DNA from 3 places in the Enterococcus sp. 3H8_DIV0648 genome. Region 3 is predicted to be linked to each of the others. Evidence: predicted binding sites of a transcription regulator. Region 3 holds the regulator's gene; each other region holds the start of a gene.
The links. The regulator LexA, encoded in region 3, represses DNA repair genes until DNA is damaged. The targets are predictions, from matches to a motif close to CNAACANNTGTTNG.
Positions count from the first base shown of each region.

Region 1 (11,200 bases), 900 kb from region 3:
CCGGTGATAATCCGCAGACAGCGCGTTATATCGGTGCCCAAGTTGGGTTGGACGCAGCAGATATCGTTGCAGAAGTCTTGCCTGAGGATAAAGCGCAGGTTGTAAAGGAATTGCAAGGCAACGGTGAATCTGTCGGTATGGTTGGCGATGGAATCAATGATGCGCCTGCTCTAGCTTTAGCGGATATCGGTATCGCTATGGGCAGCGGAACGGACATTGCGATGGAGACTGCAGATATTACCTTGATGAACAGTGATCTTTTGTCGGTTGAAAAAAGTATCCGTTTATCAAAATTGACATTAAGAAAGATCAAACAAAATTTATTCTGGGCGTTTTGTTATAACGTGGTGGGGATTCCATTTGCGGCACTGGGCTTCTTGAATCCAATCATTGCCGGCGGCGCGATGGCCTTTAGTTCGGTCAGCGTGTTGTTGAACTCGCTCAGTTTGAATCAGAAAAAATTGTAGGGGGATTTAGTATGAAACAAGGAGATCAAATGGATGAATCGATGGACATGGACCACTCTAAACATGAACAGCATGAAATGAGCGGACACGACCATCACGATATGAACCATGGAATGAACGGGCATGATCATCACGAGATGGATCATGGGGGAATGGATCATTCGATGCATATGGGAAATTTCAAACAGAAGTTTTGGCTCTCACTTGTTTTGTCGCTCCCAATCATCATTTTCTCACCCATGATGGGGATGCAGCTGCCGTTCCAATTTACCTTTCCCGGCTCTGAATGGGTCGTCTTAGTTTTAGCGACCATTCTTTTCATTTATGGTGGAGAGCCCTTCTTAAGCGGCGCTAAAATGGAATTGAAAATGAAGAGTCCTGCTATGATGACGTTGATCGCCATGGGGATTTCAGTAGCGTATATTTATAGTTTGTACTCGTTTATTGCCAACAAGGTCAACCCTCATGAGCATGTGATGGATTTCTTCTGGGAACTGGCGACGTTGATCGTGATCATGCTTTTAGGGCACTGGGTAGAAATGAGTGCTGTTTCCAATGCCAGCAATGCGTTGAAGAAATTGGCGGAATTGCTGCCGGATGAAGTGAATAAGATTGACGCGGACGGTTCGACAAGTAAAGTGAAGCTGCAAGATATTCATTCCGGCGATCTTTTGCTTGTCCGTGCGGGAGATAAGATGCCGACGGATGGCGAGATCATTAAAGGTTCTACCATTGTTGATGAATCAGCTGTTACTGGTGAATCAAAAGGTGTTCAGAAAAATGTCGGTGATACGGTCATCGGCGGTTCAGTCAATGGCGACGGTACGATCCGAGTAAAAGTAACCGGTACAGGTGAAGACGGCTACTTAGCAAAAGTTATGACGATGGTGCAGCAAGCCCAACAAGAAAAATCGAAATTAGAATCGATTTCTGATAAGGTGGCTAAATGGTTGTTCTATATTGCTTTAGCTGCTGGGATCTTGACGTTTATCGCTTGGCTGATCGTAGCAGATCTGCCGCAGGCGCTGGACCGGATGGTAACAGTTTTCGTGATTGCTTGTCCTCATGCCTTAGGGCTGGCGATTCCGTTAGTTATCGCTCGTTCCACTTCTTTAGCGGCTAAAAACGGTTTGCTGTTAAAAAGCCGTCAAGCCTTGGAACAAGGAAATCAATTGGATTATGTCTTTTTAGATAAAACCGGAACCTTAACAGAAGGCAAGTTCACCGTGACTGGCGTGGAAGCATTGGCTGAGATGGATAAGACCGAAGTGCTGAAATATATCGGTGCTTTGGAAAGTCAGACCAACCATCCATTAGCTGTTGGTGTCATGAATTATTTGAAATCTGAAAGCATCGAGTCTTATCAAGCGCAAGATGTTTCGACCTTGAAGGGCATCGGAGTAAGCGGAACGGTAGAAGGCCATCAAGTCATCCTTGCTAATCAGAAGGAAGTTGAAAAACGTCAATTAAACTTTGATCAAGAGAAATTGAAGGATTATCAAGCTCAGGGAAATACGATTTCTTTCTTGTTGATCGATGATCAGCTGATCGCTTTCTTCGCAATGGGTGACACCTTAAAGGCTCAAGCGCAAGACTTCATCAAGGAGCTAAGGGATGTTGGGATCGAACCGGTCATGCTGACTGGGGATAATCAAGCTGCCGCCAAAGCTGTTGCTGACTATTTAGGGATCAAAGAGTTTTATAGCGAGCTGCTGCCGGATGATAAGGAAAAAATCATCAAAGAGTATACCGATAAAGGTAAAAAAGTCATGATGGTAGGCGACGGAATCAACGATGCTCCTGCTTTAGCCAGAGCTTCTATCGGAATGGCGATCGGAGCAGGAACCGACATTGCGATTGATTCGGCTGATGTGGTCTTGACCAACAGTAATTTGCCGGACATTTTAAAATTCGTCCGTTTGGCGAAAAAGACCCATAGCAAAATGATCCAAAATCTTTGGTGGGGAGCTGGCTATAATATTTTAGCGATCCCACTAGCTGCCGGAGTTCTAGCTCCGCTGGGCATTCTTTTGAGTCCTGCGGTTGGCGCGATTTTAATGTCCCTAAGCACCATTATTGTGGCAATCAATGCCATGACACTAAACGTCTGAGTAATTCAGGCGTTTTTTCTTTATTATTCAGGAAAATATTAGATAAAAATGCCGATAATTTGTGTTATTTTTAAATAAGAGGAATTATAAAGAACAGAAAAGAGGGCATAGGGCATGATTTGGCAATTTATAACAAGGAAGAAAAATCAACGACAGTTACAAATAATTAGCTTATTAAAGGAAGATAAATATACAGCGACTGAATTGACCAAGCACATAAAAACTAGTCGAAGAACGGTTTTGCGCTATATTGATGAACTGGAGCAGGCAGGATACATTTCAAAAGGAAAATATTACCAGATCGCCTGGCAATACCAAGCAAGGTATCCAGAACTGTATCGAAAAGTTTTGATGTCTGATCCGCGCTTTCAACTTTTTCGAAAATACCTGTGGGGACAGGCTTCTGAGAAAATCAATTATGCAAAGTTTAAAAGACTGAATTATCATTTGACTAGCCTGAATCTTGTGGCAAATCGTCAAACCGGCAGCTTATTGGGAGAGATTGGCTTAATTTTCTTATTGCAGCTGCGCTATTTGAGGGATTTCTATTTTTTTGAAGAACGAGAGATTTATCAGCAGATGGATGATTATTATCGAAATTATCCGGGGACTCTAATTGATAAGGCACTGTTTCCAGATGAGACGATGATCAAAAACTTTATTGACGAATTCGGTATCCAACCGAAGTTTGCCAAATTTTTCTTCTTCGATCATCTGCGCTATCATTTTCAGCTCTTTGCTGATTTTTATCAGTGTCACCGAGAGCATCGAACGGATTTATATCTGGAAGTAAAGCAAGCGAGTAAAATTATTAAAGAGATGCTTGCTTGGGAGAGCGAAGTGTTGAGATTCACTGTGACGGTTAAGCTTTTCGATCTGCTTTTTGGGATTCATCAAGGGCTTCCGTTAATAGTTTTTAATCTAAAATGGGAGCAAGGAGTCGTCGCGGAGATTTATTATCGACTTAGTAAGGAATTAAAGCGGGAGATTCCAATATTAAGTAATTGCCGAATAGATGAATTGGCGCTGGCTTTGAAAAATATTATTTTTACGAGTTATCAGGTAACGTTGACGATGACACCTAATTTGGACTCTACTTTCTTGATTCAGGAACGGTATGAAAAATTTATAGCATCTAAATAAGGAAAATAAGATCAAGATTTTTCTTCAAGAAAGGTTATGCTATAATGATGAAGACTACGTAGAGGCTGCCGTTCACGTTCGCGCGTTTACGGTACTTTCGCGTACTTAGAAAAATGACATACAGAAGAAAATAGAATTTGGCTCTTTCGTTTGAGAGGCTATTAAATAGGAGGAGAGCAGAGTGGGATTACGAAAATTAGATGTTCCGACATCTTCGATTACTGAAGTAAAAAAATCACCAATGGATGTTTTTGCTCAAGCTCGTAAAGCAGAGACCGGTGTTTATATCTTTAACCGTGAAAAAATTGCTGGTGTGATGCTGACGAAAGAACAGTATGAAGCCTTGGTGGAGGAATTGAATACTTTACGCGATACCTTATATCAACCAGTGGAACGGGAATTACCAGTTCCAGAAGAATTAGAAGAGCTGGCAACCGCATTGAGAACTACCTTAGCAAAAGGGTCAGTTATTTCCGCCCGCTATTTGGATGAACGAATGGTGGCGACCGGATTCATTACCAAGAAAACCGGCTTTGGCGGTGTGACGGAAATGATGAAAGAATTAGAAGATAGCGGAAAAATCATTTATCAATTGCGTCGTCGCGAGCACAACAAAGTGATCTATGCTGAGATTTTCGGCGAACCCCAAGAATTCCAACGAGGCTCAGCTGATAAATTGATGATCCGCAAAGTAAATCTGATTGAACGATAGACAGCGTGTGCTGTCTATTTTTTTGCCAGTTTTACTTCCTGCTTTAGCAGGTTAGTAAAATGGTATGCGTACGAAGATCAGGCTTTTTTCGTTTTTTGAAAAAAGTTTCCTTTCCTATGAGCTAGCTGGCCTGATGATTAGTCAAAGCATCAGTACGATAAATGGAATCGTATGCGCAGTGAGAATGAATACTTAAACAGGAACTAGCTATCAGCTGCTAGTTCTATTTTGCGTGATGAAAAAATTTTTTTTGAAAATAAGCAGCTGTCGTTTTACAACAAATTAAATCTGCCTTCTTAAATTCCTTTTACATTCAGCATGATTAATTGTCTATGAACAGATGTTCGGTTATAATAAATAGAGAATGACTCATAGGAGAGGAGGCGAGTTGGATGGCTGAGTTAGTGTTTCCATTGAAAAATGATACGTCGCGAAAAATTATTCATATCGATATGGATGCCTTTTTTGCCTCCGTGGAAGAGCGGGACGATCCTGAATTAGCGAAGCATCCGCTGGTGATTGCTCGCCATCCTTCTGATACGGGCGGAAAAGGGGTCGTGACGACGGCTAATTACAAGGCGCGGGTCTACGGCATCCACTCGGCGATGAGCGCCCAGAAGGCCTATGAGCTGTGCCCGCAGGCTATTTTTAAACCTGGGGATCATGAAAAATACAGCGCGGTCTCAAAACAGGTACGGGAGATTTTTCATCGGTACACCGATATCATTGAGCCGGTCTCAATCGATGAAGCGTATCTTGATGTTACGGAAAATAAAATCGAGGCTCGCTCTGCTATCAAGATTGCTCGGATGATCCAACAGGATATCTGGCAGGAGCTGCAGCTGACGTGCTCTGCTGGTGTCAGCTATAACAAATTTTTGGCCAAGCTGGCTTCTGACTACCAAAAGCCTAGAGGGATGACCGTGATTTCACCTGAAGCGGCGGTGGTCTTTTTGAAGCGGCTGCCGATCGAAAAGTTTCATGGCGTGGGCAAAAAGACGGTGCCGAAGATGAATGACTTGGGTATTTTTACAGGCGCGGATCTTTATGAAAAAAGCGAAATGTTTTTGATTCAGCAGTTTGGTAAGATGGGCTATTCGTTATATCGGAAGGTGCGGGGGATTCATGACTCGCCGGTAAACATTACTCGCGAACGCAAATCGGTTGGCAAGGAGCATACTTATGGTCGTCCGTTAGCAACTGATGATGAGGTGTTGAGTCAATTGCGGCAGTTAGCGGAAAAGGTTGAAAACTCATTGAAGCGGGTCCAGCGTCATGGCAAAACAGTGGTGGTTAAGATTCGCTACGCCGACTATACGACAATCACGCGGCGTGTGACATTTCCGTATTACATAGAAAAGAAGGAAGATTTGTTTTCTCAAGCGAGCTTGATTTGGGAAGAAATCGGCGGTATAGAAAAAGGAATCCGATTAGTCGGTATTACCGTGACTAATCTAGATCCCGTTGCGTTTGAAAATATTGTGTTGCCATTATGGGAGGAGCGATCAAATTAGGTCGCTCTTTTTGATTTGTTCAAAGGCTTTTTCTGAGTCATGAAGCTTTTCCCAGATGACAACTTCACCTTTAGCCAGTGATTTTTGAACATCGATGATCCGCTGATTTGAGCTGCCGCGAAATTGCAGCATCAGGTTTTTCTTGGAAAGCTCAAAGCGGCCATCCACTAGAATATCGATCTTGCTTAACATTTCTAATTTGTCTTCGCTGTCTAACAGCAGCTCCTCAAAGGTATAACCGCTCCAAGACCAAATATCCTTCGTGTTGCCAAATACAGCTCGAATCCGATCGATCACCTTCAAGCAGACTTGCGTATTTAAGAAAGGTTCGCCGCCTAAGAAGGTCACACCCTGCACATAGTCATGAGCTGTGTCGTTAATCAGCTGATCTTCGATTTCTTGGGTGAAGGGTTTGCCGTAACGGAAATTTTGCGAAGCAGCGTTGAAGCAGCCTTCGCAGGCAAAGGGACAGCCGCTGACGTAAAGACTGTTGCGGACGCCTTCACCATCGACAAAGTTGAAGGCTTTGTAATCAGCGATATAATGTTGGCTTAATTCCCTCGCCAGCCATTCTTTTGGTTTAGGATTACGCATATTTTTCACCTTTCAAGTAAAACAGGGAGCGGCAAAGAGCGCCGTCCCTGTCTTTTTTATTCTTCGCTTAGATGAGTAAGCTTTCTATTTCATGTGTTTTACACGTGAAGCGATTTCTTCATGACGACCGTGAACCATTGGGCGTGCTTGAGGATTTCCAAGATAGCCGCAAGTTCGTTTCACTACGTCGCAAGATTTTGGATCGTGATTGCCGCATTGCGGGCATTCAAAACCGCGCTTGGTTGGTTTGAAGTCGCCTTCGAAACCACATTCGTAGCAGTGATCGATTGGAGTATTCGTTCCTAGATAAGCGATCCGATCATAGCCGTAGTCCCAAACAGCTTCCAATGATTTTGGATTTTGCTGCAAGACAGGGTATTCACAGTAGTGGATAAAGCCACCGGAACAATATTTAGGATAATCTTTTTCAAAGTCTAATTTTTCAAATGGGGTTGGATTTTTACGAACGTCGTAATGGAAACTATTTGTATAGTAGTCTTTGTCCGTAATGTTCTCAACGACACCGAAACGTTCAGTATCTAAACGGCAGAAACGGTCGGTCAAGCTTTCACTTGGTGTTGAGTAAACACTGAAGTGATAGCCGTATTCGTTTCCCCAAGCATCCGCGTGTTCTTTCAAGTCCTTCATGATGTCTAACGTGAAGTCTTTCGCTTCTGCGTTGTCTTCCCATTCGCCGCCGTAAAAGACGCTAGCGACTTCGTAAAGACCGATATAGCCTAAAGAGATAGTTGCGCGTTTGTTTTTGAATAATTCATTGACTGCGTCAGTCCGTTTCAAGCGTTTGCCGAAAGCGCCGTATTGATAAAGAATCGGTGCATTTGCAGGTGTTGCTTCTTTACAACGATCAATTCTAAAGACTAGCGCATCTTTGGCGATTTGCAGACGTTCTTCTAATAATGTCCAGAATTTTTCTTTGTTGCCGCCAGATTCTAAAGCGATACGCGGCAAGTTCAAAGTAACAACCCCAAGGTTCATCCGGCCAGCGTTGATTTCTTCACCTTGTTCATTTTTCCAGCCTTGCAGGAATGAGCGGCAGCCCATTGGCACTTTGAAGCTGCCAGTGAGTTCAATCAATTTATCGTAGTTCAAGATATCTGGATACATCCGTTTTGTTGCACATTCTAACGCCAATTCTTTGATATCGTAGTTTGGATCGTTTGGTTCTAAGTTCGTGCCGCGACGTAAAGTAAAGATCAATTTAGGGAAGATCGCTGTACGTTTTTCACTGCCTAAACCTTCGATCCGGATTTGTAAGATCGCTTTTTGGATCTCGCGTTCGAACCAATCTGTCCCCAGACCGAAGCCTAGTGATGTGAATGGTGTTTGTCCGTTTGAAGTAAATAGGGTATTGATCTCATATTCTAAGCTTTGCATCGCATCGTAAATGTCTTTACGGGTTTTTTGTTTGGCAAAAGCTTTTTGTTTTGCAGGATCATCGATCCATTCTTCCGCATCTTTTAAGTGTTTATCGTAATTTAGGCGCGCAAAAGGAGCTAACAGCTCGTCAGTACGGTCCGCCGAACAGCCGCCGTATTGGCTTGAAGCCACGTTGGCGATGATTTGAGAAATTTGGGCAGTCGCCGTTTGGATCGATTTAGGACTTTCGACCTCCGCATTACCGATTTTAAAGCCGTTATTTAACATGCCTTTGAAGTCAATCAAACAGCAGTTAGTCATTGGAGTATATGGATGGTAGTCCAAATCATGATAATGGATGTCGCCTTTTTGGTGAGCGTTCGCTACGTGAGGCGGCAACATTTTTAAACCGATCGATTTGCCGACGATCCCAGCAGTCAAATCACGCTGTGTGTTAAAAACATCACTATCTTTATTAGCATTTTCGTTCACGACCGTTTGATCCTTATTGATCAGTTTGCCGATCGTAAAGTTGATATCAGTTGCTTTGCTGCGTTGGAAGTCGCGGCGCGTCCGGTAATTGATATATTCTTCCGCTAATTCATACTCGTTATGTTCTAATAATATATGCTCCACGATGTTTTGGATTTCATAGATTTTGATATCGCTAGTAAAACGTTCTGAAATTTCTGCATCTACGCGTTCAACAATTGACTGGATACGTTCATGAGTCAATGGGTCAACTGATCCTTTGATTTTTGTTTCGGCTTTGATCAAGGCATCATAAATTTTTTGGTCATCAAATGCTGTGTGACGACCATCACGTTTTACGACCTTAATATTTTTTAGCGACGGTTGATATTCGTTGATCAACGAGTCTTTTGTGTGGATTTCCATCATTGCAAGCAGCTCCATTTCCTTTAAAGTTCATTATCAATCATATAGTATTTTTGATGTGGTTGCAACGATATATAGTATTATTTTTCCGGTAAAAAAGAAAAACACACCATATATAGTGTGTTTGTTTACTGAAAGATAAAAGAAAGCTGATAAGGACCTGTCTCTTATACACATCTAGATGTGTATAAGAGACAGCCATATATAGTGTGTTTGTTTACTGAAAGATAAAAGAAAGCTGATAAGGACAAGCTTCCAGATAAAATAAAATAACTGAAAAATATTTTTTCTAAAAAGTGAAAAATTTGTAAGGTTATTGAAGGTCGTTTCACATAGGAAACCACCTCAAATATGATACCATAAAAGAAAAAATTTAGATGTTACAAATAGATTTCATTCTAAGTTTTTATCAGGCTTTTTGCTGATGACAATCAGTTAACCGGTGATGCAAGAGGAAAATCTGATTATTTTTGGTTAAAAATAAGTAATTTAAGCCGATGCAGGAGGAAACAAATGGGAACAATTATCAATGTGCAGCATCTTAGTAAAAGTTACGGCACGCGAAATAATAAAGTAAATGTCTTGAATGACCTTAACTTCACCGTCGAAAAAGGGGAATTTGTCGGCATTATGGGACCGAGCGGAGCGGGAAAAACTACTTTAATGAATATTCTTTCAACGATTTTATTGCCGACGATGGGCTCGGTTAAAATCGCAGGAGCAGACATTACCCAGATGCGGGAGAGTCGTTTGACGGATTTTCGACGGGAAAAGCTGGGCTTTATTTTTCAAGATTTTAATTTGATCGACAGTTTGACAGTCAAGGACAATATTATCTTGCCGCTGACTGTCAGTAAATTGTCGAATGAAGAGATCGAAGAACGGGTGCTTCGTTTGACGAGAATCTTAAAGATTGAACATATTTTATCGCGCTATCCGGAAGAAATCTCGGTGGGACAGCAACAGCGGACAGCGGCGGCCCGTGCGCTGATCAGCAAGCCGCTGGTCTTATTCGCTGACGAGCCGACCGGATCTTTGGATTCCAAAGCTGCGACGGAATTTTTAAATTATTTGGATGATGTTAATCTTCATGAGGATACGACAATTTTAATGGTGACTCATGATCCTTACACGGCTAGCTATTGCAATCGGGTTTTGTTTATTAAAGATGGCCGTTTCTTTTCAGAGATCGTTCGGCGTTCTTCCCGCAAGGATTTTTTTGAAAAGGTGATCGATATGCAGGCGACGATCGGCGGGGGAGGCAAAGCCAATGCTGATTAGAATCATTTGGCGGGGCTTCAAAAAACAATTATCGAATTATTTGATCTTTTTCTTCAGTCTGATTTTTGCGGTTATGGTTTATTATTCCTTTACTGCGATGACCTACGAGCAGCCATTGATCCGCGGTGCCGGGAAAAATACTCAGCTTGTGGGAATGCTGGGCTTTGGCAGCTTCGCGGTTGTCTTGATTCTGCTCTTTTTTATGGCGAATACCAATCGTTTCTTCATTGAAAATCGTCGCAAGGATATTAGTATTTTTCATCTATACGGTTTGAATTACTATCAAATCTGTCTCTGGTTCATTTTAGAGATATTCTTTATCGGACTTTTTTCCTTTGTGATCGGGATTGGACTAGGGGTCTTATTGTCCAAGCTCTTCAGTATGATCCTGGTGAAGGCGATGGATCTGCCGCTGCAAGTGCATTTCTTTTTTTCAAGTGATGCGATCGTTGACACGGGTTTAGTGGTGCTGTTTATCCTAGGAGTCGTCTCATTGCAGATTCTTTGGCTGGTATCGGGATATAAGTTCTCTCATCTGAAAAAACTTCAGCTGCGTAAGATACGGGCGATGCAGGTGCCGACTTGGAAAAAAATTGTTGGGCTGATCGGTGCCTTGTTTTTGCTTGGGGGCTGGGGGATGGCCTTGGCTTATATCGTGTTATCCCGCAAAGCAAGTAATTATTTTGGTTTGATTCAAGGAAACGGCTTACTGATGGGAACGATTTTTCTTTTATGTGTGCTGGGCAGCTACTTGTTTTTTGCCTTTACCTTACGCTGGTATAATTCCTATCGCCCAAAGCGCTTGAATAAAAACCTCGGTATGCTGTCTCGCAGTGAATGGCAGCTGCGTTTGTTTACGGAGTGGCGTTTCTTAGGTTCTATCACGGTTGCGTTGGGCTTGGCGTTGGCAATTTTAGGCGGAATGGCGGCGATTGCTTCATTGGAAATGCGCTCTGTCAAAGAGATCGCCCCAGCTTCTTTGATGATTACTCGAGAAAGCTATCAAAAAATTGCGCCGAAGCTGCAAAGTGTGGCACCCTATCAACGGCAATCCTTAAACTTTAAAGCTCTTCCGGCGAAGCAAAGTGTTGAAATTTCTGGTGA
Region 1 is NZ_NGLG01000001.1:1,906,626-1,917,825, reverse strand. It holds gene A5875_RS08905 (heavy metal translocating P-type ATPase) at 1-467, shown strand, start outside; gene A5875_RS08900 (heavy metal translocating P-type ATPase) at 479-2,578, shown strand; gene A5875_RS08895 (winged helix-turn-helix domain-containing protein) at 2,693-3,721, shown strand; gene A5875_RS08890 (prevent-host-death protein) at 3,903-4,433, shown strand; gene dinB (DNA polymerase IV) at 4,826-5,947, shown strand; gene nrdG (anaerobic ribonucleoside-triphosphate reductase activating protein) at 5,939-6,541, opposite strand; gene nrdD (anaerobic ribonucleoside-triphosphate reductase) at 6,626-8,818, opposite strand; gene A5875_RS08870 (ABC transporter ATP-binding protein) at 9,329-10,096, shown strand; gene A5875_RS08865 (FtsX-like permease family protein) at 10,086-11,200, shown strand, end outside.
Region 1: a site for LexA is predicted at 4,767-4,780, ahead of dinB (DNA polymerase IV). Genes of this name have one in related genera too.

Region 2 (11,200 bases), on a different contig from region 3:
ACAATAAAATAAAAGAATGGCTTCCAGTAGTCATAATCATAGTATTAATTATTCTTGCTCGCATGTTTGTTTTCTCTCCAGTAAAAGTCGAAGGCCATTCAATGGACCCGACGCTTCACGATAAGCAGCGTTTGATCACGTCCAAAATATCAAACCTAGGCCGACAAGACATCATCACTACCAAAGAACCGGATAATCAAAATATCTATGTCGTAAAACGCATCATCGGTCTGCCAGGAGATCACGTAGTAATGAAAAATAATGTCTTAACGATCAACGGAAAAGAATACGATGAGCCCTACCTTGATGAATTCAAGGAAAAATTCAAAAAGGATAAACTATTCGAGGAATATTCCTACAACAAAGCCTTTCAGGAACAAGCAGCCAACGCGACTAGCTTTACTACTGAATTTGATGTGACTGTTCCGAAAAATCAGTATTTTGTTTTAGGTGATAATCGTTTGATCTCTAAAGACAGCCGGATTTTCGGCTTCGTTGACAAATCCTTGATCCAAGGAAAAGTGATCCTGCGTTTCTGGCCATTAAATGAATTTAAACTATTTTAAGCAGCTTAAAAAAAGCCATGGCGATCTCGCCGTGGCTTTTCATTTTATATTCGTAAAAGTTATTGCTGCTACTTCGTGATTTTTTCCGTCAGGATTTTCTTTGGTCCTAATATTTCGACATGGTGGATCTGTTCGATGGTCAGGTGGAGCGTCCCCCGGTCTTCTTCATCCAAATAAATCTGCTCCTCTCTTTGACCACTGATTTTCCCCACTAGATCGTCTGGATAGTTTCCTTCATTATCTAATGTTTCCAGTTGAATGGCGATTCGCTTATTTTTCAGATACGCCTGCTGCAATGTTTCCCCGATTTCCTCTAAGCTCATTTGTTCTTTTCCAACATTGATGCGATTTCGTTCCTTTGATTCTTTACTTAGCACCGCGGTATGATCCGACAAGTAAAATCCGATCCACTTCATCATTCCGCGGTCTTGATAGGTTTGCTTGGCCTCCATAAAAAGCTGCTCTGCACTTTCATCGTCATAGATCATAACTAATCCATCCCTTCCATTCCGCCAGCATGGCCGCCAACCAAACCCGCTCTTTTGATCGCTGTCGCGCCTTCATTCAGCGAATGTGCGCGAACGATCGAAGTAAATTTATAACGGCTGCGAATTTGAGCAATCACTTCATCGATTTTTTCTTCTTTGATCGTTTGCTGCGGGTCCTCAAAAAGGTTTAATTGTAAACTTCCGGCAGCGCGCAGCGAAGAAACCGTAATCGAAATGTTCCGCACTTCGGAATTATCCCAATACTTCTCAAACAACGCAAAAGCTACCCGAGTCAGCTCTCGCGCTTGATGAGTGGGCGGAATCTTCAGCTGATGATGAAAACCGCCGCGTTTCCCGCTGCCAAAATAAGCATAAGCAATCCCTAGGTGCAGCGTTCCGCCTAAAACATCCGCCTTACGCAGGCGTTGGGCGACCTGCTCGCAGATTTCAGCGATTACCGTTAGGATATCCGCCTTATGAGCGTAATTTTTCGGTAAGACCTGCGAATTGCCAATCGATTTCTCCTTCGTAGGATACAAGTCCTTTTGGGAAAGAATCGAACGATCGATTCCCCAGGCGTGCATGTAATGCTGCATCCCCATCACACCAAAATGATTTTTCAAAACAAAGGGATCAGTATGGGCCAAGTCCCCCATCGTTTTCAAGCCCATCATTTGATAACGGCGCTCCATCCGATTGCCGATTCCACAAAAATCACTCAAGCGCAGCGGCCAAATTTTCGCTGAAACATCCTGATAATGCCATTGCGCAAAAAGAGATTTCTTTCTTTTGGCTTCGTTGTCCATCGCTATTTTCGCTAATAAGGGATTGTCCCCCATCCCTAATGATGTATAAATGCCGATTTTTTCAATAATTTCTTTTTGAATCATCTTGCCGACTTCCGCCGAACTATTGCCGAATAATTTCCAGCTGTGGGTCAAGTCCCCAAATTGTTCATCGATACTATATGTATGAATGTCCTCTTCCGCCATATATGAACGAAAAATCTCCTGAATCCGCATGTGGTATTGAATGTACAAGGTCATCCGCGGCGGCACGATATGCAAATCTGGATGATTGGGAATTTCAAAGCCGCGGCTGACATTACTGATGCCCAGCTCTTTTTTCGCCATTGGACTAGCCGCTAAAACCAAGCCTGCATTCTCACGATCACCACTCATGACGACTAATAAGTCCTTCAACGGATCCAAATCATGCTCGATACATTCCACACTGGCATAAAAACTTTTGGAATCCATACAAAAAACATCTCTGACCGGCTCTCCTTCATAAACGTTCATCAAAACCACCTCCCCGAACACAAACGTATGTTCGCTTTTAGTTTAAGTTGATTCTGGATTTTTGTCAATCATTTGCTTATAAAGTTTCGGTGAGAAAAATGAAGTACAAAAAAGACGATCCAAGCATTCAATCGAATGCTTAAATCGTCTTTTATCCTCTAACTCTATGCTACTTTTTTACGAAAATTGCCTCCAATACACTGTAGAAAATCCCTGCCATTACAAAGATCATCCAGCTAAAGCCCCATGAATGAGTCAAATATGACCAGCCGAAATAAATCAACACGATAGTTGGCCAGTACACACGCTCCAATAAATGTTTGGTGCGGGCAGAATCACCATACTTTGCCTGCATCGCATTTGGTCCTAATTTATCCTCATCTGCGATAAAATATTTTTCTTTAATAAATTTATCAAAGCTGCCATAGTTGATACTGCCGTACATGATCAAAAAGACGCCAATTGCTAAAAAGAAAAACATGACCGGAATACCATATTCCGCGTAGGTAAACATTTGGAAAAAGAAAATCGGCGACACACTCAACACACATAAACAAATCCCAAACACTAAACTAACCTGAAAGCTTTTTTGATAGCCTTGCTTTAATTTTTGCGCTTCCTTATTCAAATCAACTGAGATATAACGATCATTCAATACCACATTGTTTTTAGAAAATTGCAGCCCATTATAAATGATGATCCCAACACTGATCGCTATGATGACGAAAAAGAGTAACAAGCCCATCATCTCAGCTCCGCGAATACTTAGTCCAATCAGTGCTCCTACCGCCAGTAAACAACCGCTGACTCCGAGACTCAAGCCCTTTGTGTCTTTTTTTCGTTCGTTCAAGTATTGATACATCTCTTCTTCTTCGATACCATTCTCCGGTTCTCTTTCACGAGTCGCAAATTCCAATTCCTCCCGCAGCTCATCGACGGAACCGAATTCGCTGATCACCTGTCCAATCGCTTCGTGCTCGCTTTTTCCTTCATCTAATAATGCCAAATAATGATCTTCCATAATCGTCAAAATCTCTTGCTTTGCTCGTTGGACTTCTTTCGTATTTGGAAATTCGAGAAACAATGTCTCTACATAATTTTTGATCGTATCCATTTTTTACCCTTCTTTCATAAATCGGTTCACAACTCTTTTAGTCTGCTTCCATTCATCCCGCTTCTCTTCTAAGAAAGTCAGGCCTTTGTCGGTTATCTGATAGTACGTTCGTTTCTTTCCATGAGTAACTTCCCCCGGATAAGAATGGATATAACCATTTTTCTCCAAGCGGTTGAAGGCGGAATAAAGTGTCGTTTCTTTAATAATATAGACTTCTTCACTCATATCCCGTATTTTTTGAGAAACCGCATAGCCATAGGAATCGCCATCCTTTAGTATGGACAAAATGATGACATCATTGTACCCGCGAATTCCATCGCTCGAAATCATTTTGCCACCTCCTGAAATTACTTCATCTGTCGTTGTAATCATTGTACGACAATTACTACGACAGGTAAAGTAAAATATATCAGATTTATTGAAAAATATTTTTTGTTATGGCAGAATCAACAGCAGACAGACACACGTTCCGTTCTATGTTAAAAAAAGATCGGGCCTGCGACTAAAAAAAGGAAGTAACCTATATGCAAAAAATCGCTATTATTGGCGGCCGCATCATCGGCATGACGCTGGCAAATTATTTAGATCAAAAAAACTACCAAGTCACACTGTTTGACGAACCGACCGGACAAGCAACGAGGGCCAGTGCCGGGATCATCTCCCCCTGGCTTTCCAAACGCCGCAACAAACAATGGTATCAGCTGGCAAAAGACGGCGCTGCCTTTTTTCCAAAGCTGATCCAAGATTTCCAGCTAGATCAGGCGATCTATCAGCAATCCGGCACATTGCTTTTACGTCCTGAAAAACAATTGGACGAACTTTTGACCTTAGCCGAAGAACGAAAAAAAAGTGCCCCTGAAATCGGCACGATCGAACTGCTTTCAGGTGAACAAACCCAGCGAGCCTTGCCTTTGTTAAAACCCTTGCCTGCGCTTAAAATCAGCGGCGGCGGTCGTTTAGATGGAAAAGCTTACCTGCGCCATATGCGAAAAAAGGCCGAAGAAAAAGGAATTCACTTTATCACTCAACGCGTTCAACTGGCAAATGGCCACACTGTCTGCTTCGGTGAAAGTGAAGAGGAATTTGATCAGATTATTTTAACAGTTGGTCCTCATTTAAAAGAGCTATTGGCTCCTTTAGGCTATCGGGTAGATCTGCGTCCGCAAAAAGGCCAGCTGTTAGTTTTCCAAACAGACTTTAAAGCTAGCGGTGAGTTCCCTGTGGTTATGCTGGATGGCGAAGCAGATTTGATTCCATTTTTGGATGGGAAAATCTTACTAGGTGCGACCCACGAAAATGACGCGGGCTGGGATTTGGAAGAAACGCCGGCCGCATTTGAGCAGCTGACGAACAGTGCTCGCAGCTTTTTGGCTGAGCCAGAGAAATTGTTGGCGGCACCTGTCCACTATCGTGTTGGCACCCGAGCCTATACTTCGGATTTTGCACCTTTTTTTGGTTCATTAAATGAACAGCTGCTGGTTGCTAGCGGCTTGGGCTCTTCTGGTCTGACGACTGGCCCATATATCGGCTATCTTTTAGCGCAATACCTGAATACGGGAAAAGCCGACTGGCAAGTTTACCAAAAAGAATTAGCAACTTATATTCAGCACGAAAAAACGCTGGAATCTTAATCTGATTCCAGCGTCTTTTTACATTGGTTTTAAGTTTTTCTCTAAACGCTCCGTCATCCAAGCCAATCGGCTGGCTCTGCCGGCATCGGTTTTTGCATCAAAGTAGGCGCGGGTATAGGTTTTCTTGACCGAAGGCGGCATATTTTCAAAATTCTTTGCGGCTTCCGCGTTTTCCTTCAACAGGGCGGCTACTTCTGCGATCTGTTCATCCGTAATAGCCGATGGACGAGTGGCGTTTTCCCATTGTCCACTTTTCTTCGCTTCAGCGATTTTTTCACGTCCCAAATCTATCATCAGGCCTTGTTCTTCCAGCTTCGCCACGATTTTTTTGTTTTTCTCCGACCATTTGCTGTTTTTACGTCGTGGAGCAAAGTATTTAATGTAGGAATGCTCATCGACCTTTTTCATTACTCCGTCTATCCAGCCAAAGCATAAAGCCTCTTCTAGTGCTTCGCCGGCTTTTAAGGTCTTGACCTGTTTTGTTTTGCCAAATACAAGCCAGACACCGCCGCTAGTTGACGCATTTTCTGTGAGCCACGTCCGAAAATCTGCGCGTGTTTCAAAAAGTAAGTTTTCTTCCATATTACTTATCTAATCCTAAAACGACTGGTGTCGATTTGAAGCCGATGCCCATGCGGTCGATCCCCATATCGATCAACTCTAAGAAGTGCTCACGCGTCCGAATCCCGCCGCTGCCTTTAATTTTGATTCGGCCTTTGCATTGGTCCATCATGATTTGAATGACTTCATTTGTGGCACCCTTGCCTTCATAGCCCGTGATAAAGCCCGTACTGGTCTTAACAAAATCCGCATTCGCCGCAATCGCACATTCACAGGCTTGACGAATTTGCTCTTCATTCAATGTATCCGTCTCAAAAATCACCTTCACGGCGGTTCCATGTGCATGACAAGCCTCAACAATTACGCGTAATTCCTTTGTGACTTCATCATATTTTCCACTGCGAATCCAGCCGAAATTGGCAACGATATCCAATTCGTAAATATCTTCTCTTTGACAATACGTCTCTGCCTGCAGCACCTTAGATGCAGTCGTACTTGTTCCAAACGGAAAATCACACACAACACAAATCTTGGTATCCGTATCTTTTGTCATCTCCGCTGCGATATCCAAAGAAGATGGATTGACACAGACCGTCGCACAATGATAATCGATCCCCTCTTGAATGTACTGACGAATTTCAGCCTCCGTAAAATCTGGTTTTAACACCGATTGATCAATATAAGCCCCTAATTCTTCAACAGTCATTTCACTTGCTTTTTTCATGGATAGTTCCCTCCCATTCAATTTTCATCTCGACTATCGTTTTTCTTGCGCCCTCAAAAGTGATTGTGTTCACAAAAAAATCAATACCCTAGATTTTGTGTAAAAATTTTCACTGCTTACTAATTTAAGTATAGGATACCTGCCACTTTTTGTAAACGCTCACTTGGCTAAGTGGCGCGGTTTACTACCGCTTGTTTTTCCAGTTGACTCTTCAATTCATTCAATGAAACGTTTTTGAAATCTTCATTTTTCATCCGCTTGCGATAAGCGGTAGCCGTTTCTCCCGTCAGTTTTTTAAACATTCGGCTAAAAACAACTAAACTGTTAAAGCCTACCTGCTCGGCGATCGTTTCGACGGATTCGTCGGTCATAGACAGTAAAAAAGCGGCTCGGTTAATACGTACACCTAAAAGATAATCTCTAATACTGATGTCCATATGATTCCGGAAGACCCGGGACAAATGACTGCGATTAACAGCAAGCTGCTGCGCAATCCCTTCTACTGTTAAGTGCTCGGCATAATGCGCCTCGATATATTCTACGGTATCTACTGTCAGGGGCGAATAAATTTTTTGCTCGCCTAAGTGGACTTTTCCGCCATCCTCTAAAAGAGCCGCTAAAAAATGATACGTTTGTTCATTCAAATGCAGTTCATTTACGAATGTTTCCTCGGTAAAAGGAAGACAGGCTAAAATCGTATCGACATACTTTTGAATATCTGAAGACACCATCGTATATTGATCGTCTTTAAAATGTGAACGGCGAATGATCTCATCAGCCGCCGCCCCGCCAAACGAAAGCCAGCCATACATCCACGGCTCTTCCCCATCAGCCAAATAAAAGGTCGAATCCCCAGGCCGAATCAAGAACAGGTCCCCTTTTTTCAAATGATATTGCTGATTCTTGACCTGATAGGTTCCTTTTCCTTCCATAATAATATGTAAAATATAATTCTGACGAATCGCCGGACCGAAAGAATGGAAAGGCAAGGTCTTTGAGATCCCGCAAAAATCAAAATGAAGATCGGTTTTTAAGTGGTGCTGTTCCTTTTTTAAAAAAATCGTCTGTTCCATCTCGTATTCCCTCCATCTGATTTCCCTTCTAAATTATACCGTATATTTCTTTTGAAGCATTAACAATCCCATTTTTTTGGCGCAAATCAAAGCTATTGAGTAATTGGCCATTCATCATTTTATTCATGCTACTCTAAAAACAAAAAATAATTGCAAAAGGGGAGAGGAAGGATCGTTTGAAAAAAAGTTTAAAGCAATTAATCCAAGCACTGCTAATCTGTCTGATCGTCCCCAGCACCCTTTTATTACAAAAGAACAATCCCTATATCGACTATGATATTACTTATCGCAGCGTTTTTCGCTTACTGCTATTGATCAGTCTGTCTGTTTTAGCGGTCTGGTCGTTAAAAGAACTGTGGCAGGTTTTACGAAATAAGAGAAGATAAAACATTTTTTCAAATAGTGACTAACATACTTGTTGGTCTTTTTCATTTAGCTGCTGGTATAATAGAAAGAAACAATTAGATGAGAATCATGCTTTTAAAAAAATGATAAGGAGCAAAACGATGGAAAATTTTGAGGATTACTTGAAGCAGCTTGAAAATGACGAGCATCGAGCTAAATTACGGACCCTTTTCCAACAAATATTAACGGATTTCCCTGAACTAGCAACGCGAATTGCTTGGAACGAACCGATGTTTACCCATCACGATACTTTTATTATCGGCTTCAGTACCGCTAAAAACCACTTTTCCGTCTCACCTGAGGTCGCTTGTCTCAAAAAGTTTTTACCTGCTATCGAAAAAAATGGCTACGGACATACAAACAATATCTTTCGGATAAAATGGAATGAAGCGATCGATTACGACCTTATCAAGGACATGATTGCTTTTAATATTGAAGATAAAGCGGAATATACGAAGTTTTGGCGGTAATTTAATTATAGAGTTAGAGCCAGTTGGACCAGCATACTTGTTGGTCCATTTTTTTCTGAAGGCTAAAAAATGCAACAAAAAGTTAAATAGTCGTCACAGGAGGACGTTTAAAAGAAAGCGATTTCTTGCTAAATTAGGATCAAGGAATCTTTAAAAAAACTTCTAGTCCTTGTCACTTTGTCGATAAATCGATAAAATTACTGGGACACGAGGAATTCTCCACTACACAAAAAGAGAGGTTTTTATATGAAAATTACAGAAAAAGATTTTAACACAGACTATCACTTAATCACCATCGAAAATGAATCCGGTTTCCATTTGTCTGTTACTGATTTAGGGGCGCGGATCGTCAGCTTGGGACGTGACAAGGAATTGGTTTTAGGCCTTGACTCTGCCGATGATTATTTAGAGCAGGACCCGTTTATCGGTGCATCAATTGGTCGAACTGCTGGCCGAATCGAAAATGGCCGCTTTACACTTGCTGGCAAGGACTATCAAGTATCGATTGATCCAGCAACGGGACATTCCCTGCACGGCGGCAAGCCTGGGTTTGAAACCAAAAAATGGACCTACACGATCGAAAATGGCGAGAACGAAGCTTCGGTCATTTTTACTACGAATAGTCCTGATGGTGAGCATGGCTTCCCAGGTAATCTGGACATTGAAGTGCGCCACACCCTTACTCAAGAAAATGTTTGGCGGGTAACGACAAAAGGGATCAGCGATCAAACAACGCTGTTCAATCCAACCAATCATGTCTACTTTAATTTGATCGGCGACATTACCCAATCAATCGACGAACATAAACTTTGGTTAAATAGTTCGGCTTTTGCTTCTCTTAGACCAGATACGATCCCGACTGGCGAAATAACAAATTCGGCAGGGACGGCTTTTGACTTCCAAACCGAAAAGCCAATGGCAGATGTATTCACCAGTGACTTTGAACAAAAAAATCAATGCAACGGTCTGGATCATCCCTTCTTCTTAAACGAGAGCAATTTACAGAAACCTGCAGCCAAACTGACTAGTCCCGATGGAAAAATCGAACTGACCGTCTCCACGGATTCATCCAGCGTGGTGATCTTCACCGCAAACTTTGGCGAGGATGGGCCAACTATGCGGGGAGAAAAACTAGCCCATCATGGCGGCATTACTTTTGAAACCCAAATCGCTCCCGGTGCAGAACAATATCCAGAATTTGGCTCCATTACATTACCTGCAAATGAAACCTTCGAAACAATAACCGAATACAAAATAACTTTGAAAGAAGCGGATGAACATGGAAATTAAACGGGAACTAAACACCAAATTTGCTGAAATTTTTGGACCAAAGGAAACGACCCAATATTTTTCTCCTGGCCGGATTAATTTGATCGGTGAACACACTGACTACAATGGCGGCCATGTCTTTCCTGCTTCCATCACCTATGGAACTTATGGAGTCGCTGCTCCTCGTGAAGACAAAAAAGTATTGGTTTATTCAACAAACTTTGAAGACATTGGTGTAATTGAGTTTGATGTCGATCAGCTGGATTACGACAAAAAAGACAACTGGGCCAACTATGCAAAAGGCATGGTCTTAAAATTAAAAGAAGCCGGTCACACGATCGATCACGGCTTTGAATTATTAGTCGAAGGAACGATTCCCAATGGTGCCGGACTTTCCAGCAGTGCCTCACTAGAATTATTGGTGGGCGTTGTCTTAGAGGACTTGTTCAGCCTGAAGACAGATCGGCTTGAGTTAGTAAAAACAGGAAAAAAAGTCGAAAATGAATTTATCGGTGTAAACTCAGGAATCATGGATCAATTCGCGATTGGGTTCGGTGATGTTGATCAAGCGATCCTGCTAGACACCAATACCTTAAAGTATGAAATGGTGCCAGTCAAATTGGACGGTTACGCAATAGTTATTATGAATACCAATAAACGCCGCGAACTAGCCGATTCTAAATACAATGAACGCCGCAGCGAATGTGAAGAAGCTCTCGCTCGTCTGCAAAAACAATTAGACATCCAGTCACTAGGCGATCTTGATGAAGCCACCTTTGAAGCAAATATCACCTTGATCGATGACGATACCCTGATCCGTCGTGCTCGCCACGCGGTTACTGAAAATCAGCGAACGCTAGATGCCAAAGCCGAATTAGAAAAAGGCAATCTGGAAGCCTTCGGAAAACTGCTGAATGCTTCTCACCATTCTCTGCGCTACGATTATGAAGTAACCGGGATCGAACTGGACACCTTAGTCGATGCTGCACAAGCCCAAGCAGGTGTCCTTGGTGCCCGCATGACTGGTGCCGGTTTTGGCGGCTGTGCTATCGCTTTAGTCAAAGAAGAAAATATTCCTGCCTTCAAAAACAATGTCTATGACGAATACATGAAAGTTGTCGGCTATGCCCCAGACTTTTATGTAGCGCATATCGGCAGCGGAACAACGAAGATCGGATAATATTTCCTTAAAGAGTCTCTACTCCTCCATCTGTTTTAGGTGGAGGAGTTTTTATGTGGCATTTCGTTTTAATTTGATCATGTAATAAAGATGGGCCCGAATACGATTCAACACTCAATAAGGTGTTGCTCCTTGATTTGACTGTTCGCCATCAAAAAACTTCCTGACGACTTGTATCCTTTTACTTTTTCACAGATAATAGTAGTTAATATACTCATCTATCATTTTTGTTAAGGAGCGATTCGATGTTTCATTTGATGTTGATATTATTTCCTTTGATTCTTACGGCCATTATCATTCCGATCATTTTATTTGGACTATTCTCTATAGTTATAAGTATCTTTGGCGGAACAGCAGCCGCTCTTCTGATTAAAAATAAAAAAGTTCGAAGCTTATGTTTTATTGGCTTCATTATTTT
Region 2 is NZ_NGLG01000002.1:709,097-720,296, forward strand. It holds gene lepB (signal peptidase I) at 1-566, shown strand, start outside; gene A5875_RS19555 (hypothetical protein) at 635-1,054, opposite strand; gene A5875_RS19560 (Y-family DNA polymerase) at 1,057-2,355, opposite strand; gene A5875_RS19565 (permease prefix domain 1-containing protein) at 2,525-3,469, opposite strand; gene A5875_RS19570 (PadR family transcriptional regulator) at 3,473-3,799, opposite strand; gene A5875_RS19575 (NAD(P)/FAD-dependent oxidoreductase) at 3,994-5,100, shown strand; gene A5875_RS19580 (YdeI/OmpD-associated family protein) at 5,119-5,682, opposite strand; gene deoC (deoxyribose-phosphate aldolase) at 5,684-6,385, opposite strand; gene A5875_RS19590 (AraC family transcriptional regulator) at 6,553-7,458, opposite strand; gene A5875_RS19595 (hypothetical protein) at 7,635-7,844, shown strand; gene A5875_RS19600 (iron chaperone) at 7,965-8,333, shown strand; gene A5875_RS19605 (aldose epimerase family protein) at 8,580-9,623, shown strand; gene A5875_RS19610 (galactokinase) at 9,613-10,782, shown strand.
Region 2: a site for LexA is predicted at 2,376-2,389, ahead of A5875_RS19560 (Y-family DNA polymerase). Genes of this name have one in related genera too.

Region 3 (11,200 bases):
AAGCGTACTTTAGACAACCGTCTACTACGGATTATAACGGTGTTTATCGTGGATACTATTTGGATTTTGAAGCAAAAGAAACAAAAAACAAAACCTCTTTCCCATTGAAAAATTTTCATCAGCATCAAATCACTCACATGCAGCAATGCTTGAAGCAAGATGCGATTTGTTTTGTTTTACTATGGTTTTCAAGCTTGAATCGTTGCTTTTTTCTTTCTGCCCAAGAACTGGTAGACTATTGGAACGGACAAGAAAATGGCAAAAAATCAATACCGCTTACACTAATTGAAACAGTTGGTATCGAGATCACACCGCAAATTGCGCCGAGAATCCCTTACTTAGCAGCGGTGGAACAATATCTTGAAAAAAGGAGTTAATCAAATGGCTAATCCCTCACGTTCGCAAAAAAATATGCGAACCCCAAAAGGAAAGAAACCTAAACCTGCACAAAAAAAGAAAGAAAGTCGCCATATTGGGTTGAAAATAGCGATCGCAATCGTAGGGTTTCTTTGCGTTGTATTACTTACCGGTGTCGGAATCTTTTTCTTCTATGTAAAAGATGCACCTGCTTTAAGCGAAAAGAAGTTAGATGCGACTGTCTCCTCTAAGTTTTTTGACAGTGACGGCAATATTTTCGAAGAGCTTGGTGCTGAAAAACGAGAAAAAGTTAGTGCGACAAAAATTCCGCAAGAATTAGATGATGCGATCGTCTCAGTAGAAGATCGTCGCTTCTTCAAGCACAACGGAGTAGATCCGGTTCGAATCATGGGCTCGCTGGTCCATAACATCACCAACAAGGATGGCCTTCAAGGAGGAAGTACCTTGACCCAGCAGCTTGTTAAGCTCTCCTTCTTCTCCACTAAAGCATCCGATCAAACCTTACGTCGAAAAGCGCAAGAAGCTTGGTTAGCGATTCAGTTGGAGAAAAAGTATTCGAAGCAAGAAATATTAACCTACTATATTAATAAGGTTTACATGGCTAATGGTCTGTATGGAATGGAAACAGCCGCTGAATCTTATTTTGGTAAGGAATTGCAGCATTTGACTATCGCGCAAACAGCTTTGTTAGCCGGTATGCCGCAAGCGCCCAATTCCTATGACCCTTATAAACACCCAGAAGCCGCGAAAGATCGGCGAGATACTGTGCTTTACACGATGTTGAATAACAAAAAGATTACTCAAGATGAGTATGATAAAGCGACAAATGAACCTATCGATCAAGGGTTATTGCCTTTAGAGACCGATAATGAAGAAAGAAAAGTCGCTGATAACTATGTAAAAGAAGTAATTGCTCAAGTTGAAGCCAAAACAGGGAAAAATGTCTACACTGATGGCTTAGAGATTTATACAAATCTTGATACCGATGCACAAAATCGACTTTACTCAATCGTAAATGGTGACGAATATGTTCAATACCCTGATGAAGAATTGCAAATCGCTGCAACATTAGTCGATAGCAAAACTGGGAATGTCACTGCTCAGATCGGCGGACGCAATATCGCTGACGACGTTTATCTAGGCATGAACCGTGCAGTGAATACGAGTCGCGACTTTGGTTCAACGGTTAAACCTATCACGGATTATGGTCCAGCCTTTGAATATTTACAAAAGTCTACAGGTGACCGGATTGATGACAAACAGTATTACTACGAAGGTACTAAAACAGAAGTGAAAAACTGGGATAATAGCTACCAAGGAAATATTTCGTTGCGTCAAGCTTTATATGATTCGCGGAATGTACCTGCCGTGAAGCTGTTCAATGAAGTTGGACCTGAAAATGTCTCGAAGTTCTTGAAAAAATTAGGTATCCAATATAAAGAAATTCAACAAGCCAATGCAATTTCAAGCAACACCGAAACGCAAGATGGCACAAAATACGGGATCTCAACCGAAAAAATGGCGATTGCTTATGCGGCATTTGCCAATGGCGGAACCTATAATGAACCACTTTATATCAATAAGATCAAATACCAAGACGGCTCTGAGCAAACCTTTGAAAACGAAGGTAAAAAAGCGATGGAACCTTATACCGCTTATATGGTTACCGATATCTTGAAGGATGTAATCACTAAAGGTACTGGATTCAAGGCTCAAATACCTAACCTGTTCCAAGCTGGTAAAACAGGGACTTCAAACTATACGGACGATGAACTGGCTAAGATCCCTCATTATGGATCGATTTCACCGGATGTAATGTTTACTGGTTTTACTCCTCATTATTCACTGTCCATTTGGGCAGGCTATGACGATCGGATGAAACCAATCACTAGTCAGTCTGAATATATTGCTCAGGATGTTTATCGGGAAATGATGACCTATGCTTCGGAGAATGTCTCAAATGAGGATTGGGTGATGCCGAATGATGTACTTAGAATCGGCAACGAGCTTTATGTTAAAGGAGCTTCCTCCGTTCCGACGCAACCAAGCTACTCTGTTCAAAGTTCTTATTACAATAACTACTATAATCAGACAACTACCTCAAGCAGCAGTGAATCAGAGACCAGTTCGTCTGAATCTTCAACAGTAGTACCACCGGTCAGCAGTGAGAATCCTGCAAATCCGACTCCGACTCCGACGCCATCGTCGTCTGTCGAACAGCAGCCTTCTCAGCCGTCGTCCAGTGCCAGTCAGCCTGACAACCCGGCGCAGACACCGGCACAGCAAAATATGCAGCCTGCTGCAAATTGAAAAAAGCCGCTCGAATTTATTTTCGAGCGGCTTTTAATCTGTCTTTTCCATCTTGACACATATCTAACAGCGGGCAAATCTCACACTTTGGAGCTCTTGCCGTGCAATGGTAGCGTCCAAAGAAAATGAGTGTATGATGACTTTTAACCCATAACTCTTTTGGGATCTTGCGCATCAATGTCGCTTCAACTTCGGTCACAGAGGCATTGAGCTTGCAGATTCGTAATCGTTTCGTTACACGTTCAACATGAGTATCTACAGCGATCGCCGGAACCCCAAAGGCATCTCCCAGAACAACATTGGCCGTCTTTCGTCCGACACCTGGTAATTTGATCAGTTCGTCGCGAGTCGCTGGAACGACTCCCCCATAGTTATCTAACAGCATCTGTGCGCAGGCTTTGATATTTTTGGCTTTGTTGCGATATAGTCCGATCGTCTTGATCTTCGCGATAATATCTTCCATCGGTGCCTGAGCCAATGCTTCCGGAGTTGGGTAGGCCGAAAATAATGCAGGAGTTGCTTTATTTACTGAAACATCCGTAGCCTGAGCACTTAAGATTACCGCGATCAATAGCTGAAATGGTGAATCCGAATGCAGTTCGCCAACAGCATCGGGAAACATATCATACATACGCGACATAGCTTCCATTGTTCTTTCTTTACTAAGCATCCGGGTCTTTCCTTTCTAACCAATTATATAAAGATACTTTCGGAAGTTCTTCTGAATGTTTTTGCTCTTCTTTTTGCAATAATATCTGCTTTCTGCGGCGTTGCTCCTCTTCCACTTGAGCTTTGGAGCGAATGTTTTTCTTTTCCCAGCTCTGTAATACTGTTTCGATATATTTAAAATTATAGGCTTGATTTAATACAGCTTCTTGTAACGCTAATTCGATCAAAGCGGGAGAATATTGGTCGTCATTCAACCAATAGCCGATTTTTTGATATTCAATTGGTGATAGTGGACGGCCAAACTCTTGCTCAAAGGAACGCAGCATTTTCTTTTGAGCTGCTAAATCATCTTTTTCTTCGGCTTCAAAGCGCTCCTGTTCCTTCAGCACATCTAATTTTTCAAAAGCCGGCAGCAAGTTATAGCGATCACTTTGTCTTCCACTTTCATCCAATGCTGTTTCAAGCGTAACAAACTCTTTCTCGACTAGATTGTTCAGCACCCCGTAGAGCTTCTCCGTTGTACTGCCCATGCTTTTGGCAATTACTGTCAAATCAGGAAAATCCTCGCCGGCTTCATGCGCGGCATAAAGCTGCAACCACAACATAAACTCATTCGTATTCAGACCAAGTTTTGTATAGTTTTGTAATAGCAGATTTGAGATCGTTGTCTCTCCGCCTGCTAGATAATCTTTTAGTGAAATCATTTTGAATCCTCCGTTCCCATCTCAGTTTACACTAAAAAAACAGGAAGTCCAATCCTAGAAAATTGTTTTTAAACAACGCAAAAACAGGAAGGTCGCCCCTCCTGTTTTACGTTTACTCAGCTTCTGCTAAAGCAGCTTGAGCTAGAATGTTCAAGTAATTCCATGGACGGTCAAAGTGCGGTTGGAAGAAGAAATCTTGTAAAGCCAGGTCTTCTAACGTCATCCCGTTTTGGATCGCCACTGATAAGGTATTCGCTGATTGAGTAATATCATATTTTGAAAGGAACTGAGCACCGAGAATCTTGTTCGTGCCTTTTTCTGAAACGATTTCCATCAACACATTTTCTGTCGTTGGCATAAATTCTGGACGATAGTTGTCTTCGATTACCGTCACATTTACATCGATATCATTTAATGCGGCACTTTCTTTTGTAAGGCCGGTTGATCCAATGGTCCAGCCAAACAAGTAAAGACCAGATGTTCCTTGAGTTCCGCGATATTTCACTTTTTGTTCAACCAGATTTTGTCCGACTAACATTCCTTGGCGTACTGCATTTGTTGCTAATGGGATATATTGATCTTTTCCAGTTGGGTTGTAATGAACGACGGTAGAATCACCAGCAGAGAAAATATCTGGATTGCTAGATTGCATGTATTCGTTCACTTTGATCGCTCCGCTTGGAAGCATATCGACTTTGCCTCTCAATAAATCAGTATTAGGTCGGAACCCAACACATAGAATGACCATGTCGGCATCAAATTCTTGACTAGCAGTTACTACTTTTGTCACTGCACCAGATTCGTCTGCCACAAATTCATTCACATTTTCACCTAACGCTAGTGTTACGCCACGGTCAACCAATTCTTTTTCCAAAAGATTCGTGAAAGGCTCATCTAAGTATTTATTTAAAATTCGTGATAGACCATCGATCAATGTAACCTGTTTGCCTGATTCAGCAAAAGCTTCTACTAATTCGATCCCGATGTAGCCGCCGCCAACAACAACGACTTTCTTCGCGTCTTTAGCTTGCTCAATGATGACATTTGCTTGGTTATAGTTTTTACATAGTAAAACATTTTTTGATTCGATTCCTTTAATTGGAGGAATGATTGGCCAAGAGCCAGTAGTGACAACTAATTTATCATAATCAACAATTTTCTCTTCGTTTGTTTTCAAATCTTTTGCTGTTACTTTTTTTGCATCTGTATCAATGTTTGTTACATCGTGTTCCATGTTCACTGTTGCACCTAGAGAAGTCAGTTCCTCAGGATTAGAATAGAATAAGCCTGCTGGATCTTTAACGACCCCGCCTACATATAAAGCGATTCCACAAGATAAGAAAGAAATGTTGTCATTACGCTCAAAGACTGTCACCTCTGCATCTGGGTGGTTTGCTAAAATATTTTTAACGGCTGCGGTTCCGGCATGTGTACATCCTACTACTACTACTTTCATTGTCGTCCCTCTTTCGTTTAATCGTTTTTTGTTTGCAATCTTTTGCACAAGGACAGTATAACAGAATTTAAATTCTGTCTAAATAAATTTGCTCACGAATAAACATTTTTATTTTTTACAAAGAAAATATGTAAGCGTAGTTAAGAATACCCGCCTTAAGTTTCGAAGTAAATAATTATGTAAACCTATTGCATGGGATCTTAACTCGTATTTTCCAAAGTAAGAACTACTCGTCTCATTCCACTACTTTTTACAGCCAAAAAAAGCTGAGAAGATTTCTCTTCCCAGCTTTGCTAGTCAAATGGACTCTTATAGTTCGTTAAATGTATTTACCACATTTTCAACAGTGAAGCCAAATTGTTCTAAGACAAAATCACCAGGTGCTGATGCGCCGAAGTGATCGATCCCGATCATTTTTCCTTCTAAGCCGATATAACGTTCCCAGCCAAATGGAGAAGCTGCTTCGATCGCTACACGTTTTGTTACTGCTTTTGGTAAAACAGATTCCTTGTATGCTGCATCTTGAGCTTCAAATAGGTCAAAGCTTGGAAGAGAAACAACAGAAACGTCTTTTCCTTGAGCTTTCAAATCTTTTTGAGCTTGAACAGCAAGGTTTACTTCAGAACCAGTTGCGATTAAGATGCCATCAGGTGTATCTGATTCAGATTTAGAGATAACGTATCCACCCTTAGCTACGCCTTCTTTAGCCATATCTTTGCTGTTTGGCAAGACTGGTAAGTTTTGGCGGCTTAATACTAAGATCGTTGGTTTGTTTTTCGTTTCCAATGCTTGAATCCAAGCAGCAGAAGTTTCGTTACCGTCAGCTGGACGAATCACTTGCACGTTTGGCATGCAGCGGACACTGGCTAATTGTTCGATTGGTTCATGGGTCGGACCATCTTCACCAACAGCGACAGAATCGTGTGTTAATACATAAACAACTGGTAAACCTTGAATCGCTGACATACGAACAGCTGGACGCAGGTAATCAGTAAATACGAAGAATGTTCCGCCGTAAACACGAGTACCGCCGTGTAAATGAATCCCGTTCATCGCACTTGCCATCGCAAATTCACGAACGCCGAACCAAATATTGCGGCCTTCATAAGAGCCAGGTTGGAATTCTGTCTCATCAGCGATTGTTGTATTGTTTGAACCAGACAAATCGGCTGAGCCGCCCCATACGTTAGGAACTGCTTTAGCGATTGCTTGGATCGCATCTTTACTTGAGACACGGCTTGCTTGCGCTGTACCTTCTTCATAAACCGGTAAAGCTTCTTCCCAGTTTTCAGGCAAATCGCCGGCAAAAGCCATTTTAAATTGTTTAGCTAATTCAGGATGAGCTTTTTCGTAATTAGCAAACATTGCATCCCATTCAGCTTCAGTCTTAGCGCCTTTGTCGTTGATTTCTTCTTTGAAGCGTTTGGCCACATCTTCTGGAACAGTAAAGTCAGGATATTCCCAACCATAAACAGCTTTAGCCGCAGTAATTCCGTCAGCTCCGATTGGTGCCCCGTGAACTGCTGAAGTACCTTCTTTTGGTGAACCATAACCGATAACCGTTTTAATCTCAATTAATGTTGGTTTATCTGTTTCAGCTTTTGCTTCGTCGATGGCTTTAGAGATTGCTTCTAAGTCGTTGCCGTCTTTAACTAAAATGTGCTGCCAGCCATAAGCTTCATAGCGTGCACCAACATTTTCAGTGAAGGCTTTTGATGTAGGACCGTCTAATGAAATGTCGTTTGAATCGTATAATACGATCAATTTACCAAGTTTCATATGACCAGCCATAGAACTAGCTTCGCCGGAAACGCCTTCCATCAAGTCGCCGTCGCCGCATAGTGCATAAGTATAATGATCCATTACTTTAAAGCTGTCGCGGTTGTATGTTGCAGCCAAATGCGCTTCAGCCATTGCCATCCCAACAGAAGTTGAAATACCTTGACCTAAAGGACCTGAAGTTGCTTCAACACCGTCTGTATGATGGAACTCAGGGTGACCTGGTGTTTTACTTTCCCACTGACGGAAATTTTTCAAATCATCAATCGTAACTTGATAGCCTGCAAGATGCAATAAGCTATACAGCATCGCTGAACCATGACCGGCAGATAAAATGAAACGGTCGCGGTTTGGCCAGTTTAATGAAGTAGCTGGATTAACATTCAAATGTTTGGTCCATAAAGCATACGCCATTGGAGCAGCCCCCATTGGTAACCCTGGGTGACCTGAGTTTGCTTTTTGAATTGCCTCAATACTTAACGTTCTGATTGTGTTTACACCTAGTTGATCGATTTTGTCGAACAAATTACTTCCTCCTTTTTGGTCATAAATACTTTAATTACAGATTCATTGTAACCGATTTATTTTGACTTTTCAATCACTTACTATCAAAAGATTTACTTTCTGTTGTGTAATCCCTTTTTCTTTTGAATCTCTTTTAATTTCTCCGGTGTGACATCGTTGCCTTCTGGATCAACGACCTTCATCCCTTCAATGTGATGGCGCATTCCGCTGCGGAACGAAGAAATATACTCTTCCCGCAAAACCTTCTGTTCATGTGCCTCGGCATCTGTTAAGCCAACGGTTTTCTTTTTCTTGGCCAATTCATTAATCCGTGCAATTGTTTCATCGTTAATCATCGTTAAGCACCTCTTTTCCCTTACTTATTATACATAAAAAAAAATAAGATGAAAGCACAAACAAATACGAACGCTTGTTTGATTTGTTCGGGTATCTATGCTACACTAAAAAAAACGAAAGAAGGTGCGGGCATTGGCAAAAAGAACGGAAACAAAACAATTAGAAGTTTTACGTTTCATTCATGAACGCGTTGAAAATAAAGGTTACCCACCCACTGTTAGAGAAATCGGAGAGGCTGTGAATCTTTCATCTACTTCTACAGTTCATGGCCATTTATCCAGACTAGAGAAAAAAGGTTGGATCCAGCGTGACCCAACAAAACCCAGAGCAATCGAATTAACCATTACTGGTTTAGAAAAAATCGGAGCAACGCCGCAGGTCATTCCTATGTTAGGGGTCGTTACTGCCGGTGAACCGATCTTAGCAGTTGAAGAAGCCTCAGATTTCTTCCCTGTTCCGCCTGATCTATCAAGTGAAGAAGGCAGCCTGTTCATGCTGACGATTCGCGGAGAAAGTATGATCAATGCCGGAATCTACGATGGCGACCATGTCATTGTTAGAAAACAAGCAACAGCCACGAACGGTGAGATCGTGATTGCGATGACCGATGAAAACGAAGCTACTTGTAAAAGATTTTATCGCGAATCCGATCATATTCGTCTACAACCGGAAAATGATGAGCTGGCACCGCTTATTTTCGATAATGTTTCTATTCTTGGAAAGGTTGTCGGCTTGTACCGTAACCACATTTATTAATCGGAATTTACTTCCGATTATTTTTTACTTTACAAAACGAACAAACATTCGTATAATGAATATACAAACACACGTTCGCGTATTTATTAGGAGTGATTATTGATGAAAGCAGTAAGAAGATTTGGTTTGATTATCGCTGTATTGTTACTAGGTTTATTGATTGGCAAGTTGGGTTCTTTAGCTACGATCGTCATTTTTTCTGGTTTGTTCCTTGTTTGGTTTATGTTGTGGGATGAGCGCAAATATGCGCAGCATTATGCGGAACGTCAATATGATGAAGAAGATACTGAGGAAGAACATTACTATAAAGAACCTGCCGAGGATTTTTATTACGTGACTTATGATCATCATTATCACAAGTCGGCTTAAAATTTAACACTCAAGCTGCTAGTATTTTTTCTAGCAGCTTTTTTGTGTTTTGCTGCAATATAAAAAAGCTGGAGACTCTCTCCAGCTTTTTCTTAATAGTCCATTAAAGTTAAAATGTCATAGCCTTGGATCTTGTCACGGCCGTGTAATTCTTCTAATTCGATTAAGAAGGCACAACCAACAACAACTCCGCCAAGTTTTTCAACTAGTTCAATCGTTGCTTTGATCGTTCCGCCAGTGGCCAATAAATCATCGGTGATCAGTACCCGTTGACCAGGCTCAATAGCATCGCTATGGATCGTTAATGTATCCGTACCATATTCCTTTTCATACTCGACTTCGATTACTTCACGAGGTAATTTACCAGGTTTGCGAACTGGTGCAAAGCCTAAGCCTAATTCAAACGCAACGGGACATCCTACGATAAAGCCGCGCGCTTCTGGCCCAACGACCATATCAACTTGTTTTTCTTTTGCGTAATTAACGATTTGTTTAGTTGCTTCACGATAAGCTTCACCATCAGCCATCAATGGTGAGATATCGCGGAAGATTATCCCTTCTTTTGGATAATCTGGAATACTGGCAATATAATCTTTCAAATTCATCTTGATTGTTCCTCCTAGCTTTTCAGCCAATTTCTAATAGTTTGGATATCATTCATTAATAAAAACTCTTCGCTCTCAATTCGCGTTATACGCTTTTGGTAAATCTCGCTTTCTTCAAAAGCTCGTGTTTGCGGTGATTCGACCATTTGTAAAACGCCGTCGTCTATTGTAACAAATTTCAGCTCAGAAAACACGTGAATCATGAATACTAATAATTTTTCCGGAATTCTTAAGTAATTCGAAACAATCTTTAGTTTAAAGCGTATGTCAACCCGCGGCTGCTTCATAAAGAATTGATACAACTCTGTAAACTGCTTGCGACTTGGCAATCCATTGAGATACGCTTCATCAGGACTGTACAGATAAAGATAAATGCGTTCAAAATGCCCTTCATTCGAAATTTCTCTAAGCAGCTCTTTCTGATCAGGACAATCAAGTACGATTAATTGATCATAGTCAGTCCAGTTGATAGACGGATCATACAATGTAATAGATTGCTGCAATTCTTTTGCAAAAAACTTTTGACTGCTGGGTTGAAAGGCCAGATATAGCGCTTGGCCGCTCTCGATTTTTTGATTCCAGGTATGCTTAGCCCGTCGATCAATCACCTGCAAGCCTTCAGAGGCAAAATCAATCAAACGTAATTGAACTTTTTTCTGTCCGTTCCATTCATTGATCTCTAAATCCCCGACAAAACGTGTATCGGGTTGCTGGATTTCTTCGCCATCTTCACCAAAACCAAACCCGATAGCATCCAGCTGGCTGTCATCACTTTTCAATGAGAATTTGACATGCTGCTGATCGCTTCCGATTCGTTTGAAGAAGTCAACATTGCCATCCACCAAGAAATGCGGAGCAGGATGATCCGTCCCAAACGGTGCTAATTTCTTTAGTTCTTCGACAAATTTCAAATTGATTTCAGATAATGCTAATGATTCATCGATCAACAAGTCAGAGCCCTTAGTCAAATCGATCTGCTCTGCTGCAATGTAGTCATTCATCATTTTTCTTAAATTATCAATATTTTCTACCGGCATAGTCAATCCAACAGCCGCCGCATGCCCGCCAAAATGAGTAAACTCAGAACGCATCGTATTCAGCATACCAAATAAGTCCAATGCTTCGATACTTCGACCAGAACCTTTCGCTGCACCATTTTCATCAATCGACAAAATGATCGTTGGATGGCCCGTTTGCTTCAAAATATTTCCTGCGACAATTCCTAATACGCCTGGATTCCAGCTCTTTGCTGCAATTAAATGAACAGCGTCTTCAGGATTAACCAATGCCGTCGCTTCAGCCGTCGTTTCTTG
Region 3 is NZ_NGLG01000001.1:1,003,569-1,014,768, reverse strand. It holds gene recU (Holliday junction resolvase RecU) at 1-377, shown strand, start outside; gene A5875_RS04705 (PBP1A family penicillin-binding protein) at 382-2,688, shown strand; gene nth (endonuclease III) at 2,705-3,358, opposite strand; gene A5875_RS04695 (DnaD domain protein) at 3,351-4,061, opposite strand; gene A5875_RS04690 (FAD-dependent oxidoreductase) at 4,174-5,517, opposite strand; gene tkt (transketolase) at 5,827-7,821, opposite strand; gene A5875_RS04680 (DUF896 family protein) at 7,914-8,156, opposite strand; gene lexA (transcriptional repressor LexA) at 8,290-8,913, shown strand; gene A5875_RS04670 (hypothetical protein) at 9,016-9,282, shown strand; gene A5875_RS04665 (adenine phosphoribosyltransferase) at 9,375-9,887, opposite strand; gene recJ (single-stranded-DNA-specific exonuclease RecJ) at 9,902-11,200, opposite strand, start outside.